2 regions of the Pelomonas baiyunensis genome follow, and region 2 is predicted to be linked to the other one. Evidence: predicted binding sites of a transcription regulator. Region 2 holds the regulator's gene; the other holds the start of a gene.
What was found. Region 2 encodes sigma-54, which starts transcription at its own class of promoters, with help from an activator protein. Its sites were predicted from a motif close to TGGCANGNAANCTGCTTT; they were not measured.

Region 1 (9,407 bases), on a different contig from region 2:
TCTTGACCGTGATCGTCACGGGCAAGGGCTTGGGGAAAGGCTTGCCATCGGCATCACGCGCCAGCACCGAGAGCGGGAAGCTCTCGCCCGGGCGGTACAGGTCACGCCCGGCGTAGACGAAGAGCTTGTTGCTGCGCGAGGGGTGGCCGGTGGCCTCGAACTCGCTCAGGTCCAGCGCGGCGTCGCGCAGGCTGAGGATGGACATCTCCTTGTTGCCGCGGCGGGCCAGCACGGCGCGGGCCTTGTCCAGCTTGCCGGTGAACACGGCGTGGCCGTCGCCGTCGGTCTGCGCCTGGCCAATGGCCTTGCCGCCTTCGTCCACGAGGCTCAGTTCGATGCCCGACAGTGCGCCGCCGCTCTTGAGCGAGGTGGTGAAGACGTCGATCTGCGCGCTGGAACCCGAGTTGAAGCGGCGCAGGTGCAGGCCGATGTCTGTCACGTAGTAGTGCGTGACTTGATAGTCCCAGCCGAAGCGGCCGGGCTGGTTCATGATGGCCACGTAGATGCCGGGCTCCTGCAGCTCCTTGATGTTCTCCACCGGCAGGAAGCTGACGTTGCGGCGGTTGGCGCGCGCGTCGGTCGTGAAGCGGCCGAGGTAGACGCTGTCGCTCATGGCGCGCAGTTCGTCCAGCACCCAGCCGCCCACGGTGCCCTTCAGGCGGCGCTGGTTGTCGCCCCAGCCGTCGTAGTAGTAACCGCCTTCGCCGTCTTCCTCACCGGAGTTGACCTGGCGCTCGCGCCGGCCACCCACCTGCTCCATGAAGGCAGGCAGGGACTCGGGCCGCACGCGCAGGAACTGCACGTCCACCTCGGGCGTGTTGACGGTCACCACCGGCAGGCCGCCGTTCTGGCCGGCCGGCAGCACCAGGCCGCGGCTGGCGAAGTAGTAGCTGTCGGGCATGGCCTCGCTGAAGGCGTCGCAGGCCTGCGCCGTGGCCAGCTTGGCGCCGGCGCGGGCGGCCAGTTCGGGCTTGAAGGCGAACTTGAAGCTGCGGTCCGGCGTGACGAAGGGCAGGTACAGCACGCGCGGGTTGTCGCCCAGCACGAAGCGGGCGGCCACGGGCTTGAAGGTGTTGTCGGCAGGCGGGGTTTTCTTGCCGCCGTCGTCGGTGCTGGGCGCCGCGCCTTCCTGCGCGGTGATGAGGGCGCCGAAGTCTTGCTTGCTGTCCAGCGGCTGCGTGAAGCTCAGCGCGATGGCGGGCGAGCCGTCGAACAGGCGGGGCTTGCAGTCCTGCAGCGCAAACGCGGCCTGATCGCCGCCGACCTCGGCACTGCTGGGCAAGCCGGGCTGGCCCATCTTTTGTGCCGCCCACCAGCCGCCGCCGACCACGGCCGCCGCACCCACCAGGCCCAACACGGCCTTCTTCCACGCCACCATGCACGATCTCCCTGCAATGTGGCGCGGAGTTTAGGCAGCGGTCAGCGGCTGTCCACGGAAGGTTTCTTCTCGCCGCGGGCGTTGATATTCCCCATGCCCGACACCGAGCGCTGCACCTGGGGGCTGCCGAAATAGTCCACCGAACCGATGCCGGAGATGTGGGCGTTGAGGTCGTCCATCACCCACAGCACCACGTTGCCGATGCCGCTGACGCTGACGCGCGCGCGCTGGGCTTGCAGCCGGTCGGCCACCACCTTGCCCTTGCCGGAGATTTGCAGCGTCAGCTCGTCCACGCGGCCACCGAGCTGGCCGTCGCCCGCGCCGGAGATGGAGAAGCTGAGCTGGCGGGCCTGCAGCTGGTCCAGCCGCGCCACCCCGGCGCCGCTGATGCTGAGCTTGAGCTGATCGGTGCGCAGCGGGCCGGGGGCGTGCACGTCGCTGGCGCCAGAGACAGACAGCTGGCGCAGCTCGCGCATTTCCACGTGCACGAAGAGCTTCTGGTTGCTCCAGAACTTCCAGCCGCCGGCCGGGCGGATGACGAGCTGGCGGTCGTTCAGCACCACGTCCACGCCCTTTTGCACCTCGGCGTCACCGGCCACGAAGGCCTGGTCACGCTCGCCCTGCACGACGATGACGCGGGCGGCGCCAGCCAGCTCCAGCCGGTCGAACGGGCCGGGGGCGTAGGTGCGGCCGGGCTCGGGTGGCAGCGGCGGCAAGGGCGGCAGCGCGCGCACGGCGGCGGGGGGCACCACCGGCGCGGGCGGGGTGGCGGCGCCGGGCGGCGTGACGGGCGACACCGGCGTCACGGGTGTCACAGGCGCTGGAGGCGCCGGCTGCGCGTGGGCCAGCGCCGCGCTCAAGCCGGCGGCCAGCGCCATCAGGGGGGGCCAGGTGTTCACAGCGATTGCTCCCTCAACATCTTGGACACCTCGCGGTTGGCGGTGATGCGCGTGCCGTCGCGCAGCTGCACCACCAGCTGAGAGTTTTCGTCCGGGGTCAGGCTGTCCACGCAGTCCAGGTTCACGATGCAGCCGCGCTGCACGCGCAGGAAGCGGGTGGGGTCCAGCTTGGCTTCGAAATCGGCAATCGGCAGGCGCACCAGGTAGCTGCGGCCCTTGCTGGTGATGGCGGTGTATTTGTTGTCGGACCGCAGGCACTCGATGGCGTCCACCTGCAGCGGGAAGATCTTGCCCTGGTCGCGCACCAGCAGCCGGGTGAGCGGCGCGTGCGCCGGCGCGGCCAGCGTGGCGGCCACTTCGGCCAGCTGCGCCATCTGACCCACGGGTGCCAGGTCCGCCCCGGCAGGCGCCACGTCGCGCAGCGCATGGGCAATCGCTTCGTCGAAGCGCTCGCGCGAGAAGGGCTTGAGCAGGTAGTCCACCGCGTGCAGCTCGAACGCGGTGAGGGCGTGCTGGTCGTACGCGGTGGTGAAGATGATGCGCGGCGGCTGGCCCGCGCCCCAGTCGTGCCCTTGCAGCGCCTGGGCCACCTGCAGGCCGGTGAGGCCGGGCATCTGGATGTCGGTCAGCACCAGCGCGGGCTGCAGCGCGCGGATTTGCGCCAGCGCGTCGTCGCCGTCTTCGCACACCGCCACGAGGCGCAGCCCCGGCGTGTCTTTCACCCAGTCGGCCAGCGCCTCGGCGGCCAGGGGTTCGTCTTCGGCAATCAAGACCGTGGTGATCGTGTTCATGGCTGCGGAATGAAAAGGTCGACGCGAAAGCCCGCGCCGGGGGCGGTGTGGATGTGCATGCGGGCCTGGCCGTTGAAGTCCAGCGCAAAGCGCTTTTGCAGCGCAGCCAGGCCCACGCCGCGGCGCTGGCCGGGCTGGGGTAGCAGCGCCTCGGGCTCGCAGCCCGGGCCGTCGTCGGCCACGGTCAGCTCCAGCCCCTGGTTGGTGAGGTTGCGGCGGCCGCTGATGGTGACAGTGCCGCCGCCCTTGCGAAGCGCCACCGCGTGCAGGATGGCGTTTTCCACCAGCGGCTGCAGCGTCAGCGGTGGCAGCTCGTCCGCCAGCACGCGCTCTTCCACGGCCCACTCCACGCGCAGGCGCGGGCCCAGCCGCAGCGCCTCGAGCGCCAGGTAGTCGCGCAGGAAGTCGAGCTCGTCGGTCAGCAGCACCCGGTCTTCGGCGCCGCGCTTGCTGTCCAGCACGTAGCGCAGCATGGTGGCGAACTGCATCAGCGCTGACTCGGCCCGGGCGGGGTCTTTGCGGGTCAGGGCGATCAGCACGTTCAGCGTGTTGAACAGGAAGTGCGGGTTGAGCTTGCCGCTGATGGCCGACAACTCGGCCTTGGCCAGCGCGCTCTCGGCCTGCGCCGCGTGGATGGCCGCGGCCCGCGCCGAGCGCGCCTGCAGCACTGCCGTGAACGCGGTGGCGATGGCGGCGTACACCACCACGCCCCACACCGAGCGCCACAGCAGCCCGGCCAGCAGCACCGCGCCGGCGTGGTCGCCCCCGAACAGCACGGTGTTGACCGCGAACTCGCCGCCCTGCCACAGCCCGGCAAACGCGAGCGCCGCCCCGGTGTGGGCCAGCGCCACCGGCGCCAGGCCAATGGGTGCTGCATGCAGCCACCGCGCCACCGGCCACACCGCCATGCCGAGCACCATGGGCGCCCACAGCATGGTGGTGGCCTGGTACACGGCCAGCCAGAACGGGTCCAGGCCCCGGTCGAACTCGCTGCCCGCCAGCACAAACAGGCACCACGCCAGCACGCAGCAGCCGGCATAGGCCAGCCACAGCCGGCGGTTGCCAGGGCGGGGGGCGGCGGGCGGGGTGACGGGGTTCATGGCTTCATCTTAGGGACGCCCCCGGCCCGCCCGGGGGCGGGGGAGACGAAGTGCGGCTCCCGGGGTGCGGGATGCGGTCTGCGGGGTGTTGCTGACAGGGCAGGGAGGGCCTGCCCGGCATAATTCCACCCCTTCCCCATCGAATTCGGACGAGCCATGGCCAGCGTCAACAAAGTCATCCTCATCGGCAACCTGGGCCGCGACCCCGAGCTGCGCTACAACCCCAACGGCGGTGCCTGGTGCACGCTGAGCGTGGCCACCACCCGCAACTGGAAGAACCGCGAGTCCGGCGAGCGCCAGGAAGAAACCGAATGGCACCGCGTCGTCATGAACGACCGGTTGGCTGAAATTGCCGGCGAATACCTGAAGAAGGGCCGCCCGGTCTACATCGAAGGCCGCCTGAAGACCCGCAAGTGGCAAGACAAGGAAGGCCGCGACACCTACACCACCGAAATCATTGCCGACACCATGCAGCTGCTGGGCGGCCGTGACGGCGCCGGCGGTGGCGACGACATGGGCGGTGGCGGCGGTGGCTACAGCCGTGGCGGCGGCGGTGACGACTTCGGCGGCGGCGCCCCCCGCGCAGCCGCCCGCCCGGCCGCCCCGCGCCCGGCACCCCAGCGCGCCCCGGCGCCGGCCCCCAAGGCGTCGACCGGCTTCGACGACATGGACGACGACATTCCGTTCTGACCCATCGCGGCGGCCTCCGCGCCGCTTGCGCACCCGCAGCCCGTGGCACCCCCACGGGCTTTTTTTCGCCTGTGCGCACCGCCTTGCGGCACGCCACCGTGCACCGCAGCGGGGCGGCGTGTGCACAACGCCTGTGCCTTGCGGTGCGACAGCACGGCCCCACGCCCCCGTCCGCCCGAGCCCAACCGCACCTCGCCGCGCGCCGCTAACGCGCTGACGCCCTGCAAACCCCGCCCAACACCCCGCGCTTGCGGGGGTGCTGTTCAAGCTGGCACGAAGTCCGCTACAGCGGATGTGACGTTCGAGAACCCACAACGGTCCACCGGAGGAATGTCCATGCGCTTGAACCTCGTGTTTGCAACCGCCCTCGGCCTTGCCGCCCTGGCCCCCGTGGCACCCGCCCACGCCGCTGTCACCCCGCCCGTGGTGGTGGTCACGCCCGGCGCCTGGACCTCCAGCGGCGTGGCCCTGGACGGCCCGGCCTCGGTCCAGGCGTCTCGAGCCGTCGAGTCCATGTTGGGCCTGCCGGACACCAGCACCTCGACGGTGTCGCAGCTGGTGAAGCGCGTGGTCGTGGCGCCCACCGCCACCACGGCCGGCCTGGCGCAGTGGGTGGAGGTCAGCACCACGACGACGACCACCACGGATCACTTCGCCACGTACGACCAGTTTTCGCTGAAGCAGAGCCTGACGGGCAACACGGCGAACCCAGAGTTCATCACCTTCAGTGCGACCGTGACCGCATCTCAATTCCAGAGCGGCTGGCTGTCTCTGAACACCAGCGGCAGCTATGTACCGATCAGCTCACCCTTTGGCAATGCGGTGCCGGCCCTGCCCTCGTTCTTCCTGCGCACCGCTGGCAGCGGCACCTGGACGGCCCTGCAGACCAACCAAAGCGTCGACACACCCAGCAGCACGTTCTGGAGTTCGGCCTGGCAATCTCTGAGTCTGGCCGCCGGTTCCACCACGATCGAAGTGGCCACCTGGGCCGACAGTGCCGTCAACCTGAGCAGCTTCAGCCTGAGCCTGGAGTCGGGCAACTACAACGCACGCGACGTGGTGCAGAACGTCAGCTCGGTCACGACAGAAACCATCAAGAGCTCCGAACTGCTGGCACCCATTCCTGAACCCGAGACTTACGCCCTGTTCGCTGCAGGCCTGATGTTCGTGGTGCTGCGCGCCCGCGCTCAGCGACCCTGACTTGGGGGCCCGGCACTGACAGGCCGGGCCCGGTCTCCTCCTACAGCCCATCGCCTCCACGACCGACCCGCCGCCCCGCGCGCCGGTCGCACAGTGACTGCACGGTGCTCACGCACCCACGCCGCGGCCAGTTCGGGCCGCCGCGTCCCCGTGTTGCCACTTCAGGAGATTCCGCATGGCTTCCATCAGTTCCACCATCTCGTCGTCCAAGGTCGAAGGCACCAACGTCTACAGCCCCAGCGGCGACAAGCTCGGCTCCATCGATGACCTGCTCATCGACAAGCACAGCGGCCGCGTGCGCTACGCCGCGCTGGAGTTCGGCGGCTTCCTGGGCCTGGGCAGCGACCGCTACCCCCTGCCGTGGGACCAGCTCAAGTACGACACCAGCAAGGACGGCTATGTCGTGCACCTGAGCAAGGAGCAGCTGGAAAACGCCCCGCGCTACGCCTTGAACGACACCCCGACCTACACCGACGACTACGGCCGCAAGGTGTACGACCACTACGGCTCGTCCTGGTGGGTCTGACGCGGGTGGACCCTGCGTCCGCTTGAACCTCGCCGCCCCTGACGCCCCACCGCACTCGCCAAAAGTGCGGATGTCAGGGGCGGTGTTCGTCCGCACAGTGCGCCCCTCTGCACGTCATGGCTTGAGGAGTGCACATGGACGACCTGCTGGACCGCCCCACCACCGAGAACGCCCCCGCGCCCGTCACCACCGAGCCGCCAACCCCGGGCCTCGGCGCCGAGCTGCGCGGCTCCTCGTTCGACTTCCTGACCCAGCCCGGCACCGACCTCGCCGCCAAGGCGCAGGCCTTTCACGCCTGGGCCCAGCACCGCACGCAGCACGGCGTGTTCCCGTACGGCAAGCGGCTGGGCGGGCGCCCCGGCGCCACGGCAGAACTTACGCTGCTGGACGGCCAACGCCACGCGGGGCTGAATTTCTCGTCGCAGGAGTACCTCTCGCTGGCCCGCCACCCCCAGGTGTGCGCCGCGGCGCTGATGGCCATGGACCGCTACGGCGTGCACAGCGCGGGCTCCACCGCGCTGGCCGGCAACGTGGAAGAAACCACCGCGCTGGAAGCCGAACTGGGCGAGCACCTGCGCATGCCCGAGGTGCTGCTGTTCCCCACCGGCTGGGCCGCGGGCTTTGGCGCCATCAAGGGCCTGGTGCGCGAGACCGACCACGTCATCATCGACCAGCTGGCCCACAACTGCCTGCACGAAGGCGCGAAGGCCGCCACGCCCCACATCCACCTGCACCGCCACCTGGACGTGAACCATGTCGAGCGCCTGCTCCAACGCGTGCGCCGCCGCGACCCGCACAACGGCATCCTGGTGGTGACCGAGGGCTGCTTCTCGATGGACGCCGACGCGCCCGACCTCGCCCGCCTGCAGGCCTTGGCCCGCGCGCACGGCGCCCTGCTGCTGGCGGACGTGGCACACGACCTGGGCAGCCTGGGCGCCAGCGGCGGCGGCCAGCTGGAGCTGCAGGGGCTGCTGGGCCAGGTGGACCTGGTGATGGGCTCGTTTTCCAAAACCTTCGCGTCCAACGGCGGCTTCGTGGCCTGCCATGACCGGGCGATCAAGGAGTACCTGCGCTTCTACGCCGCACCCAACACCTTCTCCAACGCGCTCTCGCCGGTGCAGGTGGCCGTGGTGCGCGCCTGCCTGCGGCTGGTGCGCAGCGACGAAGGCGCCGCCCGCCGCGACCGGCTGATGCAGGCCATCCTGGCGCTGCGCAGCGCGCTGGGCACGCACGGCATCGAGGTGCTGGGCCAACCCTCGCCCATCGTGCCGGTGATGCTGGGCCCCGACGCCCTGGCCCGCGTGGCCTGCCGCGAAATGGGCGCCGCCGGCCTGCTGGCCAACCTGGTGGAGTACCCCGCGGTGTCACTGAACAGCGCCCGGCTGCGCATGCAGGTGATGGCCGACCACACGCCGGCCCTGTGCGCCACCGCGGCGCACATCGTGGCCGATGCATTGGCCAAGGCGCGGGGGATGACGGGCTTGCAGTGAGGGTCAGCCCGCCGGCACCGCCAAGCCCCGCTGCACGGCCGGCCGCGCGAGGAAGGCTTGCAGCACGCGCTGCACCTCGGTGAACTCGGCATAGCCCACCAGGTCAGCGGCGCCGTAGAAGCCGATGAGGTTGTTCACCCAGGGCCAGGTGGCGATGTCGGCCACGGTGTAGTCGTCGCCCACCAGCCAGGTCTTGCCGTGCAGGTGGCGGTTCAGCACGCCCAGCAGGCGGCGGGCCTCGGCCACGTAGCGGTCGCGCGGGCGCTTGTCCTCGAACTCCTTGCCGGCGAACTTGTGGAAGAAGCCGACCTGGCCAAACATCGGCCCCACGCCGCCCATCTGGAACATCAGCCACTGCAGCGCCTCGTACCGGCGGGCGGTGTCGGCCGGCAGCAGGCGGCCGGTTTTCTCGGCCAGGTAGAGCAGGATGGCGCCGCTCTCGAACAGCGGCAGCGGCTGGCCGCCGGGGCCGTTGGGGTCGAGGATGGCGGGGATCTTGTTGTTCGGGTTGAGCGACAGGAACTCGGGGCTGAGCTGGTCGTTCGTTGCAAAGCTCACCACGTGGGCTTCGTAGGGCAGGCCCAGCTCCTCCAGCGCGATGGACACCTTCACGCCGTTGGGCGTGGGCAGCGAGTACAGCTGCAGCCGGTCCGGGTGGGCGGCGGGCCATTTGCGGGTGACGGGGAAGTCGTGCGGGAAGGTGAGCGGCGCGGCGTGCGGGTGGGTCATGGCGGTCAGGCGATGGAACTGCAGTGAGGGGCAGGTCAATGTAGGGCGACGGCGCAAAGCCCCGCTGTGGCGCGGGCATCACGGAGGCGGCAGGCGGTCAGCCGGCGTCGGGCCAGGGCTGGCGGTGCACCGGCGCGCCACGACGCAAGGTGTTGTGCACCTCGGCCACCGCGTCGGTTTCGCGCAGCAGCTGCTCGATGCGCTCGGCCGAATCGGGCGACTGGATGCGGGCGCGGTAGCGCACGTCACGCGCGGCCAGGCCGATGCCGTCGAACTCGGCCTGCGCCTCGACCTCCACCGCGGTCAGTTCGATCTGCAGGCGCGCGGCTTCGCGGTAGAGGTCGTTGCAGTAGCAGGTGGCCAGGGCCAGCATCAGCAGCTCGCCGCCGTTGAGGCCCGACCCACCGCCCGCACGGCCGGGCACCGCCACGGTTTGCGCCCGCCCCTGCGTGGCCACGGTGGCCTGGTGGGTGGTGGCGGTGTTGTGGACCTGGGCCGAGATCTGCATGCATGCCTCCGGAGTGATCAAGGGTTGGAAACCACCGCCCACTATGCCCACCCGCCCAGCGCCGGGCGCGTGAAAATGCCCCCATGTCCACCTCGC
Region 2 (9,407 bases):
GTCCTGCCGCGCGGCCTTCATCAGGTCGAACTCCTTCTTCTTGAAGGCCATGTCGTCCTGCATGATGACGTCGCGGATCGTCACGCTCTGGTAGCGCGCCAGGTCACGCAACTTGCTGGCCAGGCGCTCGGGCGCCTCGCCGGTCACGGCGGCCAAGTCGGCCTTCAACGCGGCCAGGCGGCTCAGGGCCAACATGCTGTCAATGCCCAGCAGCGCCAGCACCAGGGCAAAGCCCAGCACTAGGCGTGGGCCCACTTTCAACGAGGTGAGCATCACGGCATCCTTTCCTCGGGAGGAATCTGTGCCGGCCACGCGAGCGGGCCGGATGGGGTCAGGGTCGGGCCGCGGCGCGGCCGGGGCGCCTTACTTGGCCGTCACGGCGCTGTGCAGCACGCCGATGGGCTTGCCGCCGTCCAGCACCGGGGCCGACAGCTGCACGCTGGGCACCTGGGTGGACGGGTCCGGCTTGACCTCTTCGGCCGCCCAGGCCTGGCCCTTGATGGCCTGTGCGAACACCGGGCGGGCCACGTTGTTCCAGATCAGCGGGCGCACGCTGGCCGCGACCAGATTGCCCTTGTGATCCCGCAGCACCAGCTTGTTGATGGTGTCGTCCTTGGCCTCCCAGTCGGCAATCTGCCGGCTGGTCTTGGTTTTGAGCAGCGTCTGGATGAAGGGATCGGTGTCTGGCAGGTCCACCCACTTGCCATTGCTCATGCCGGGGTCGCCCTTGGCATTGGCTTCCTTCACGGCGGCCACCATGGCCGGGTCGGCCGCCAGGGCCACGAGCTTGGCTTTGCTCTTGTCCACCTTGGCTTGCAGCTCGGCAGGCAGCGAGGCGGACGCCTGGATGCAGGTGAACAGGCCAGCGGCGGCGGCCAGCGCCAGCCAGGAGCGACGTGCGAGAACGGGCATCTTCAAACTCCCTGAATGATGGGTGCCAGAACGGGGTCGACGCCTCGGCTCGGACTTCACGCCGGACTGCTGGGGTTCCGAGGCGGTCTGCGAACGGTTCCGTCACAGGGACTAACCGCATCGCGAAGCGGAGTCTCCGCGCCTGCTCGGGTCAGCGCAAGCGCGGCGTTTGGCGCGCAACGGCGGGGTTCGGGAGTTTTTCTCGTTTGGGCCGCAGCCCGAGGCGGCTTACAGCGCCTTGCGCAGGTTCGCCGGGGCGATCTTCATGCCTTCGCGGTACTTGGCCACCGTGCGCCGCGCGCACTGGATGCCTTGTTCCTCCAGCATGGCGGCCAGCGCGCTGTCAGACAGCGGCTTCTTGGTGTCTTCCGCGGCCACGAACTGCTTGATCAACGCCCGCACGGCAGTGCTGGACGCCTCGCCGCCGGCTTCCGTGCTCAGGCCCGAACCGAAGAAGTACTTCAGCTCGAAGGTGCCCCAGGGCGTGGCCATGTACTTGGCGGTGGTGACGCGGGAGATCGTGCTTTCGTGCAGGCCGAGTTCGTCGGCAATCTCGCGCAGCACCAGCGGCTTCATGGCCAGCTCGCCGTGGGTGAAGAAGCCGCGCTGGCGCTCCACGATGGCGGTGCTGACGCGCAGGATGGTGTCGAAGCGCTGCTGGATGTTCTTGATGAACCAGCGCGCCTCCTGCAGCTGCCCGCCCAGCGGCGAGTTGCTGATGCCGCCGCGCGTGGCGCGCAGCGCGTTGGCGTAGAGCTCGTTGATGCGCAGCTTGGGCGCCACCTCGGGGTTGAGCATCACGCGGAACTCGCGCCCCACCTTGCGCACGATGACGTCCGGCACGATGGCCGCGGCCGCGCCTTGTGCAAAGCGCCGCCCGGGTTTGGGCTCGAGTTGCGTGATCAGCGCCTGCGCCTCGCGCAGCAGCGCTTCGTCGGCGCCGGTCTCGGCCATCAGCCGGCGCATGTCGCGCTTGGCCAGCAGTTCGAGATGACCCTTGCAGATCAGGATGGCAATCACCTGCGCCGGGCTCTTGGGCAGCGCGCGCAGCTGCAGCACCAGGCACTCGGACAAGTTGGCCGCGCCGATGCCCGCAGGCTCCAGGCTTTGCAGCAGCCGCAGCGCAAAGCGCAGGCGGTCCAGCAACTCCTCGCGCTCTTCCTCGTCCTCGGCAAAGCCGGCCGCGATGTCTTCCAGCGGGTCTTCGAGGTAGCCGTCTTCGTTGAGCGACTCGATCAGCAACTGCAGCACCGCGCGGTCTTCGGCCGACAGGTGGTGGCCGGCCAGTTGTTGCGCCAGGTGCTGGGCCAGCGTGAGTTCGGCCGACTCCTGGCTCTCGCGCTCGCCGTCGTCGTCGCCGCTGGCACTGCCGCTGCTGGAGGGCAGCTCGCGGATGCCGTCGAAGTCGTCGCGCTCGGTGCCGTTTTCCCAGTCGTCGCGCTCGGTGCCGCCGAAGTCGTCACCGCTGAGCTCGGCGGCTTCCGGCTCGCCGCCTTCGGGCGTGTTGTCGCTGCCGGTGCTGTCGGCCGGGGCGTTGGTGGCGAGTTCCGGCGTGCTGACGCTGAATTCCTCCTCCGTCTCCAGCAACGGGTTGCTGGCTAGCATCTGCTCCACTTCCTGGTGCAACTCCAGCGTGGACAGCTGCAGCAGCCGGATGGACTGTTGCAGCTGGGGGGTCAGCGCCAGGTGCTGACTGAGGCGGACCTGGAGGGTCTGCTTCATGGTGCAACGTCGCGATGAAGGTTTCGCGGGCCGAGCGCCGGGCCGCGCCCAAGCCGGCCCGCCAGGGCGATGTGCTTGCGGCTCCATGCCGCAAGCATCGCCGTCCCCTCGGGGGCTGAGGCTGGACACATGGCGCCCGGGGGGCGGCATGTGCCTGCCGAAGGGCCGCGACCCAGGGCGCGGCGCGGTCTGCAAGACCGGTCAGACTGGCCCGCGTTCAGCGGGGCAAGGCTGGACGAGGGGCTCATGGCGTCACATCTTGAAGTTTTCGCCGAGGTAGACCTTGCGCACGTCGGCGTTGGCCACGATCTCGTCGGGCATGCCTTCGGCCAGCACGGCCCCTTCGCTGATGATGTAGGCCCGGTCACAGATGCCCAGCGTCTCGCGGACGTTGTGGTCGGTGATCAGCACGCCGATGCCGCGCGCCTTCAGGAAGCCGATGATGCGCTGGATCTCCAGCACCGCGATCGGGTCCACGCCGGCGAAAGGCTCGTCCAGCAGGATGAAGCGCGGCTGGGTGGCCAGGGCGCGGGCGATTTCCACCCGTCGGCGCTCGCCGCCGGACAGGGCCGGGGCCGGGCTGTCGCGCAGGCTGTCGATGGACAGGTCGTGCAGCAGGCCATTCAGCAGTTCGTCGATGCGCGCCTTGGACAGCGGGCGGCCGGCGTCGTCTTGCTGCAACTCCAGCACCGCGCGGATGTTTTGCTCCACCGTGAGCTTGCGGAAGATGGACGCTTCCTGCGGCAGGTAGGACAGGCCCAGGCGCGCGCGTTGGTGGATGGGCAGGCGCTGCACTTCGGCGCCGTCGATGCGAATGACGCCGGCGTCCGAGCGCACCAGGCCCACGATCATGTAGAAGCTGGTCGTCTTGCCGGCGCCGTTGGGGCCGAGCAGGCCCACCACCTCGCCGCAGTCCACGCGCACGTGCACGTCTTTCACCACGCGGCGCACGCCGTAGCTCTTGGCCAGGCCTTCGGCCTCCAGGCGGCTGCCGCAGGCCGCGGCGGTGTTCGCGGGGCTGACCGCTGCCGCGCTCATCACGAGGGCTTGCCCGGTTGCAGCGTGGTGGACGGCTTCAGCGGCAGGCTGGCCGGCGGGGCCGACGCGGCGTCGTCGCCCGGCTGCACGCGCGGCATCATGACGATGCGGGTGCGGCCGTTCGGGTTGGGCGAGGTGCTGCCGCCTTCCAGCGTGAACACTTCGGTGCGGCTGTCGTACACGATGACCGCGCCGGTCACTTCTTCCGCCACGGCCGCGCCGCGCAGGCGCCGCACGGTGGCGTTGCCGATGAAGCGCACGGTCTCGGTGCGGGTGTCGTACTCCAGCTGATTGGCCACGCCTTCGATGGACTCCCCCGGCACGTCGCGCGCCTGGCGGAAGCTCACCGGCTGGCCCGGAGCCCCGGTGGCGAACGCCTGGTGGTAGCCCTCGCGGGTCTCCTGCATGTCGACCTTTTCGGCCTTGAGCAGCAGGCTGCCCTTGGTGATGACCACGTTGCCCAGCAGCTCGGTGCGCTGGTTCACGGCGTCGACGCGCCCCAGCTTTTCCTGCGTGAAGATGAAGGGCTTGAGCCGGTCGGCCTTCTCGGCCTGGGCGGCCGGCAGCGCCAGCGCCAGGGCAAGCACGGGAACGAAGGAGATCAGGTGGCGGGACATGGCGGCACGGAAGTTGCAGGCCATTCTAGGGGCCTGCCGTGCCGCTCAGGCTTTCCCTCGCGGCAAGCCTGTCAGGAATCGTTCAAGCCCGCGCCAGCTTCAGCAGCTGGCTGGCCACGGCCAGGGCCTGCTGGCCTTGCGTGGCTTCGCTCTGGCCTGGTGTGCCGGCCAGGCTGGGGCTGGTGCGCCAGCGGCCGCCTACCACCAGGGCCGGCACTTCCTGGGCGCCGGCCAGCTCGGCCAGCTTGCTGCCCTGCTGCACCTTGGCCTGGATGCCGAAGGAGTTGAAGGCCTGCTTGAACTTGGCGGTGTCCACGCCCAGCTGGCCCACCAGGGCCGTCACGGCGGCTTCATCCGTGGCTTGCACGCCCCCGCGGTGGAAGGCGTTGAAGATGCCGCTGTGCACCTGGGGTGTCATGGCGCCCATCGCCTCCAGCGCGTAGAACATGCGCTGGTGCAGCTTCAACATCAGCTGCTGGCCCACCGGCACGCGTCGGAAGCTCACATCCGCCGGCAGCTGGTGCACCCAGGCTTCCAGCAACGGATCGAACGCGTTGCAGTGCGGGCACATGTAGAAGAAGAACTCGATGACCTCGATCTTGCCCGGCGTGCTGGGCAGGGGCTGACCGAGGCGCACGTAGTGCTTGCCTTCCACCGGGGTGCCTTGGGCCCAGGCGGCCGGACCGAAACCCGCCGCGATCAGTGCGGCGGTGGCGTGGCGGCGAGTCACGACGGCACCCTTCGGCCTGACGGCCGGAGCCGTCAGGTGGGAGGGCGCGTGCTTGGGGCGGCCCGGCGCGGCGCTCATGCCTTGTTCCGCGCGCGCTGGATGAGGAAGTCGGTGATCTGCAGCGCGCGGGCGCCCAGTTCATGCTCGGGCAGGCGCTGGCCCAGGCCCACACCGGCCTGGCCGGGCGAGGTCAGGAAGCGGCCGGCCACGCCCAGCATGGGCACGCCGTCGATGCGGTAGGCCTCGGACAGCTTTTCGGCCTGCGAGCACTTGGTGGCCACGCCGAAGGAGTTGTAGGCCTCCTGGTACTTCACCGGGTCGATGCCCAGCGGGCTCAGGAACTTGGCTTGCTCCTTGGCGTCATCCAGCCCCAGGCCTTGCTGGTGCATGGCGTTGAAGATGGCGGGGCGGGCGGCGGCTTCTTTGCCCAGGGCTTCCAGCGCGTAGAACATGCGCTGGTGGATCTTGACGTTGGCGCGGAAGGCCACGTGCACCTTGCGGAAGGCCACATCGGCGGGCAGCTGCTTGGCCCAGGCTTCCACGGCGGGCTCGAAGGCGTAGCAGTGCGGGCAGCCGTACCAGAAGAACTCCACAACCTCGATCTTGCCGGGCGTGGTGCTCAGCGGCGGGTTGATGACCTGGTAGTTGCGGCCTTCGACCGGGCCGCCTTGGGCCAGGGCCGAACCGGTGGCGCCCAGGGCCGGGGCCGAGGCGAGCAGGGCAGAGAAATCACGGCGCTTCATGGCGGCAGTCATCCTTCAGTACGGGGTGCGGTCAGCGTTGTACACGAACGAGGTTGGCCTCGAAGCCAGCCCCCTCAATCTTGCGTTGCAGGTCTTCGGCGGCTTCCCGGGTGTCCGACGGGCCCAGGCGCACGCGGTACACGGTGCGGCCGTTCTGCTCCCGCTCCATGACCTTGGCGGTGAAACCCTGGATGGCCAGCTTGGCCTTCTGGGATTCCGCGTCTTCGGGGCGGGTGAAGGCGCCGGCCTGCACGAAGTACACGTAGCCATCGGCGCCCGCTGCTGCAGCCTGCGGCGCGGTGGCGGCTGGGGCAGAGGCCGCCGGGGCGTCCGCCTTGGCGGCAGCCGGTTTGGCCGCAGGCGCCGGGGCGGGCGCGGCCGTGCTGGCCGACGGGGCCGGAGCGGGTGCGGTGGTGGCGGCGGTCGGGGCCGGCGTGGCCGGGGCCGTGCCGGTGGCGGCAGGCGGGTTCACCACGCCGCTGGCGCTGCGGGCGGCCTTGCCGGCCAGCGGGGCGTTCGGGTCCCAGTTCTTGTTGCGCTCGGCCTCGGCGGCGTCCTGCTCAGCGGTGCGCTGGGGCACCTTGTTCACAAAGGGAATGGGCACCTTGGTGATGTACAGCGCCACACCCAGGGCAATGGCCAGGCCGACCAGCAGGCCGACGATCAGCCCCAGAACGAAGCCGCCCTTCTGGTTCTTCTGGCCGGCAGGTTTGGACGCAGCAGTCATTCGCTCTCCGAGGTTTCCGTGGTGTCCGCAGTGTCGCGGCTCATTTGTTCAGGGGCGCTCACGCCCAGCATGCCCAGCGCATTGGCCAGCACCTGGCGGGTGGCCTGCAGCAGGGCGACGCGGGCACGGCTCAGCTCGGGGGTCTGGTCCAGCACGCGTTCGGCCGCGTAGTAGGAGTGGTAGGCGCCGGCCAGGTCGCGGGCGTAGAAGGCCACGTCGTGCGGGGCGATGCCAGCGGCCGCGCCGGTGAGCATGTCCGGGTAGGCAGCGAGCTTGAGCATCAGCGCCTCCTCGGTCGGCGCGGTCAGCAGGCTCAGGTCGGCCGGGCTGGACAGGTCGCCGCCCCACTTGCGGATGACGGAGCAGATGCGGGCATGCGCGTACTGCACATAGAACACCGGGTTCTCGTCGTTCTGCTTGAGTGCGAGGTCGACGTCGAACACGAACTCGGTGTCGGCCTTGCGGCTGATCAGGAAGAAGCGCACCGCGTCGCGGCTGGTCCAGTCGATCAGGTCGCGCAGCGTCACGTAGGAGCCGGCGCGCTTGGAGATCTTGACCTCCTCGCCGTTCTTCATGACGGTGACCATCTTGTGCAGCACGTAGTCGGGAAAGCCCTGCGGGATGCCCAGGTCCACCGCTTGCAGGCCGGCGCGCACGCGGGCGATGGTGCCGTGGTGGTCCGTGCCCTGGATGTTGATGCACTGCGTGTAGCCGCGCTCGAACTTGTTGATGTGATACGCCACGTCGGGCACGAAGTAGGTGAAGCCCCCTTCCTTCTTGCGCATCACGCGGTCTTTGTCGTCACCGTAGTCGGTGGTGCGCAGCCACAGCGCGCCGCCGTCTTCGTAGGTCTTGCCGCTGGCGACCAGGCGCTCGACCGTCTTCTCCAGCTGGCCGCCCTTGTAGACGCTGGTTTCGAGGAAATAGCTGTCGAACTTGAGGCCGAAGGCCTGCAGGTCCAGGTCCTGCTCGTGGCGCAGATAGGCCACGGCGAACTGGCGGATGCTGTCGAGGTCGTCCACGTCGCCCGAGGCGGTGAACTCGCGGTCGTCGGCCTTGACGGTTTCGCGCTGAAGGAAGGCGTCGGCGATGTCCTGGATGTAGTCGCCGTTGTAGGCGGCCTCGGGCCACTCAGCGTCACCGGGCTTGAAGCCCTTCAGGCGCATCTGCGTGGAGTTGGCCAGCGTCGCGATCTGCACGCCCGCGTCGTTGTAATAGAACTCGCGCGTGACCTGGTGGCCCTGGCTCTGGAAGACGGAGCACAGCGAGTCGCCGAGTGCGGCCTGGCGGGCGTGGCCCACGTGCAGCGGGCCGGTCGGGTTGGCCGACACGAACTCGATCATCACGTGTTTGTCGGTCGGAGCGCGGTGGCCGAACTTCTCGCCGGCGGCCAGCACCTCGGCCACCACGGCCTGCTTGGCGGCGGGCTTCAGGCGGATGTTGATGAAGCCCGGGCCGGCAATCTCCAGCGACTGCACCCAGGTCTGGAAGGCCGGCTTGGCCTCCAGCGCGGCGATCAGGCGCGTGGCCAGTTCGCGCGGGTTGGCCTTGAGCGGCTTGGCCAACTGCATGGCCGCCGTGCAGGCGAAGTCGCCGTGCGCGGCCTGCTTGGGGGATTCAAAGGCCGCCGGGGCGTTGGAGCCGGGGGCGATTTCCTGAAGAGAGTCGGCGAGTGCGGCGAGCAGCGCCTGCTTGGCTTGGATCATGGGCGGGATTTTAGGAGGCGGGCCCCGTCCAGCCAGAACGCATGGGCGGGCGGGTCGGTGGACTCAGTCGGCCGGGGCGGTGTGGCAGGCCAGGCCCAGTTTGTTGCCGTCGGGGTCGCGCACATAGGCACCGTAGTAGTGCGCGTGGTAGTGCGGGCGCGGGCCCGGCGGGCCGTCGCAGCGGCCGCCCAGGCTCAGGGCCAGCGCGTGGGCCTGGTCGACGAGGGCGCGGTGCGAGGCCAGCAGCGCCACCATCTGGCCATTGCCCGGCGCGTGCTCGCCCTCGAAGGGCCGGCCCAGCACCAGCAGCGGCCGTGGCCCGGGCGTGCTTTCCCAGCCCGCCCAGCCCTGGGCGGGGTCGCAAAAGCGCTCGGTCACGCCCAGCAGCGCCAACAGGGGGCGGTAGAAGGCCAGGGCGCGCTCGAAGTCGCGCGTGCCGATGTAGATGTGGGAGAACATGGGCCGAAGCTCCGTCAGGCGGCCCGTATCATGCCCCGCGTGAGTGCCCCCGCAGAAGACCTGCCCTCCCACATCGGCCGCTACCAGGTGATCCGTCGCCTGGGCGAAGGCGCGACCAGTGATGTCTTTCTGGCCCGCGACCCGTTCCAGGGTCAGGAGGTCGCCATCAAGCGGCTGCGCGCCTGGGCGCCCCCGCCGGACGCCCCCAGCAGCGACTTCAGCAACCGCTTCTTCAGTGCCGAGGCGGCGCTGGCCGGTCGGCTGCACCACCCCAACGTCGTGTCCATCCTGGACGCCGTGTCCGAAGAGGCCGCGCCCTACCTGGTGATGGAGTACGTGCCGGGCGTCACGCTCAAGCACTTCTGCCGCAGCGACCGCCTGCTGCCGCTGGACCAGATCGTGGAACTGGCCTTCAAGTGCGCGATGGCGCTGGGCTACGTCTACCGGCAGGGCGTCATCCACCGCGATGTGAAGCCCGCCAACCTGCTGGCCGTGCTGGATGCAGCCGGCCAGGTGGTGGATGTGAAGGTGAGTGACTTCGGCTCGGCGCTGAACCTGCATGCCGACTCCACCCAGATTCACCGCGTGGGGTCGCTCGCCTACATGCCGCCGGAGCAGATCGAGGGCGGCGACGTGGACTGCCGGGCCGACATTTACGCGCTGGGCGCCGTGCTGTACCACCTGATCTGCGGCCGCCCGCCTTTCGATGCGCCGCACCAGATGGCGCTGATGCACCAGATCTACCACCAGCCG

Region 1: ACG01O_RS11520 (PEP-CTERM sorting domain-containing protein) is a predicted target of sigma-54. The motif match lies at 5,128-5,145, and genes of this name have one in related genera.

Annotation. Positions count from the first base shown of each region.
Region 1 is NZ_JBIGIB010000003.1:225,232-234,638, reverse strand. Features, by position in the region: gene ACG01O_RS11545 (alpha-2-macroglobulin family protein) at 1-1,378, opposite strand, end outside; gene ACG01O_RS11540 (head GIN domain-containing protein) at 1,420-2,277, opposite strand; gene ACG01O_RS11535 (LytR/AlgR family response regulator transcription factor) at 2,274-3,068, opposite strand; gene ACG01O_RS11530 (sensor histidine kinase) at 3,065-4,168, opposite strand; gene ssb (single-stranded DNA-binding protein) at 4,325-4,858, shown strand; gene ACG01O_RS11520 (PEP-CTERM sorting domain-containing protein) at 5,195-6,058, shown strand; gene ACG01O_RS11515 (PRC-barrel domain-containing protein) at 6,234-6,584, shown strand; gene ACG01O_RS11510 (aminotransferase class I/II-fold pyridoxal phosphate-dependent enzyme) at 6,719-8,074, shown strand; gene ACG01O_RS11505 (glutathione S-transferase N-terminal domain-containing protein) at 8,078-8,803, opposite strand; gene ACG01O_RS11500 (OsmC family protein) at 8,901-9,311, opposite strand; gene ubiA (4-hydroxybenzoate octaprenyltransferase) at 9,395-9,407, shown strand, end outside.
Region 2 is NZ_JBIGIB010000004.1:335,607-345,013, reverse strand. Features, by position in the region: gene ACG01O_RS15730 (methyl-accepting chemotaxis protein) at 1-273, opposite strand, end outside; gene ACG01O_RS15725 (hypothetical protein) at 364-912, opposite strand; gene ACG01O_RS15720 (RNA polymerase factor sigma-54) at 1,141-2,634, opposite strand; gene lptB (LPS export ABC transporter ATP-binding protein) at 2,887-3,672, opposite strand; gene lptA (lipopolysaccharide transport periplasmic protein LptA) at 3,672-4,289, opposite strand; gene ACG01O_RS15705 (thiol:disulfide interchange protein DsbA/DsbL) at 4,372-5,019, opposite strand; gene ACG01O_RS15700 (thiol:disulfide interchange protein DsbA/DsbL) at 5,094-5,762, opposite strand; gene ACG01O_RS15695 (SPOR domain-containing protein) at 5,794-6,489, opposite strand; gene argS (arginine--tRNA ligase) at 6,486-8,195, opposite strand; gene ACG01O_RS15685 (VOC family protein) at 8,259-8,654, opposite strand; gene ACG01O_RS15680 (serine/threonine-protein kinase) at 8,685-9,407, shown strand, end outside.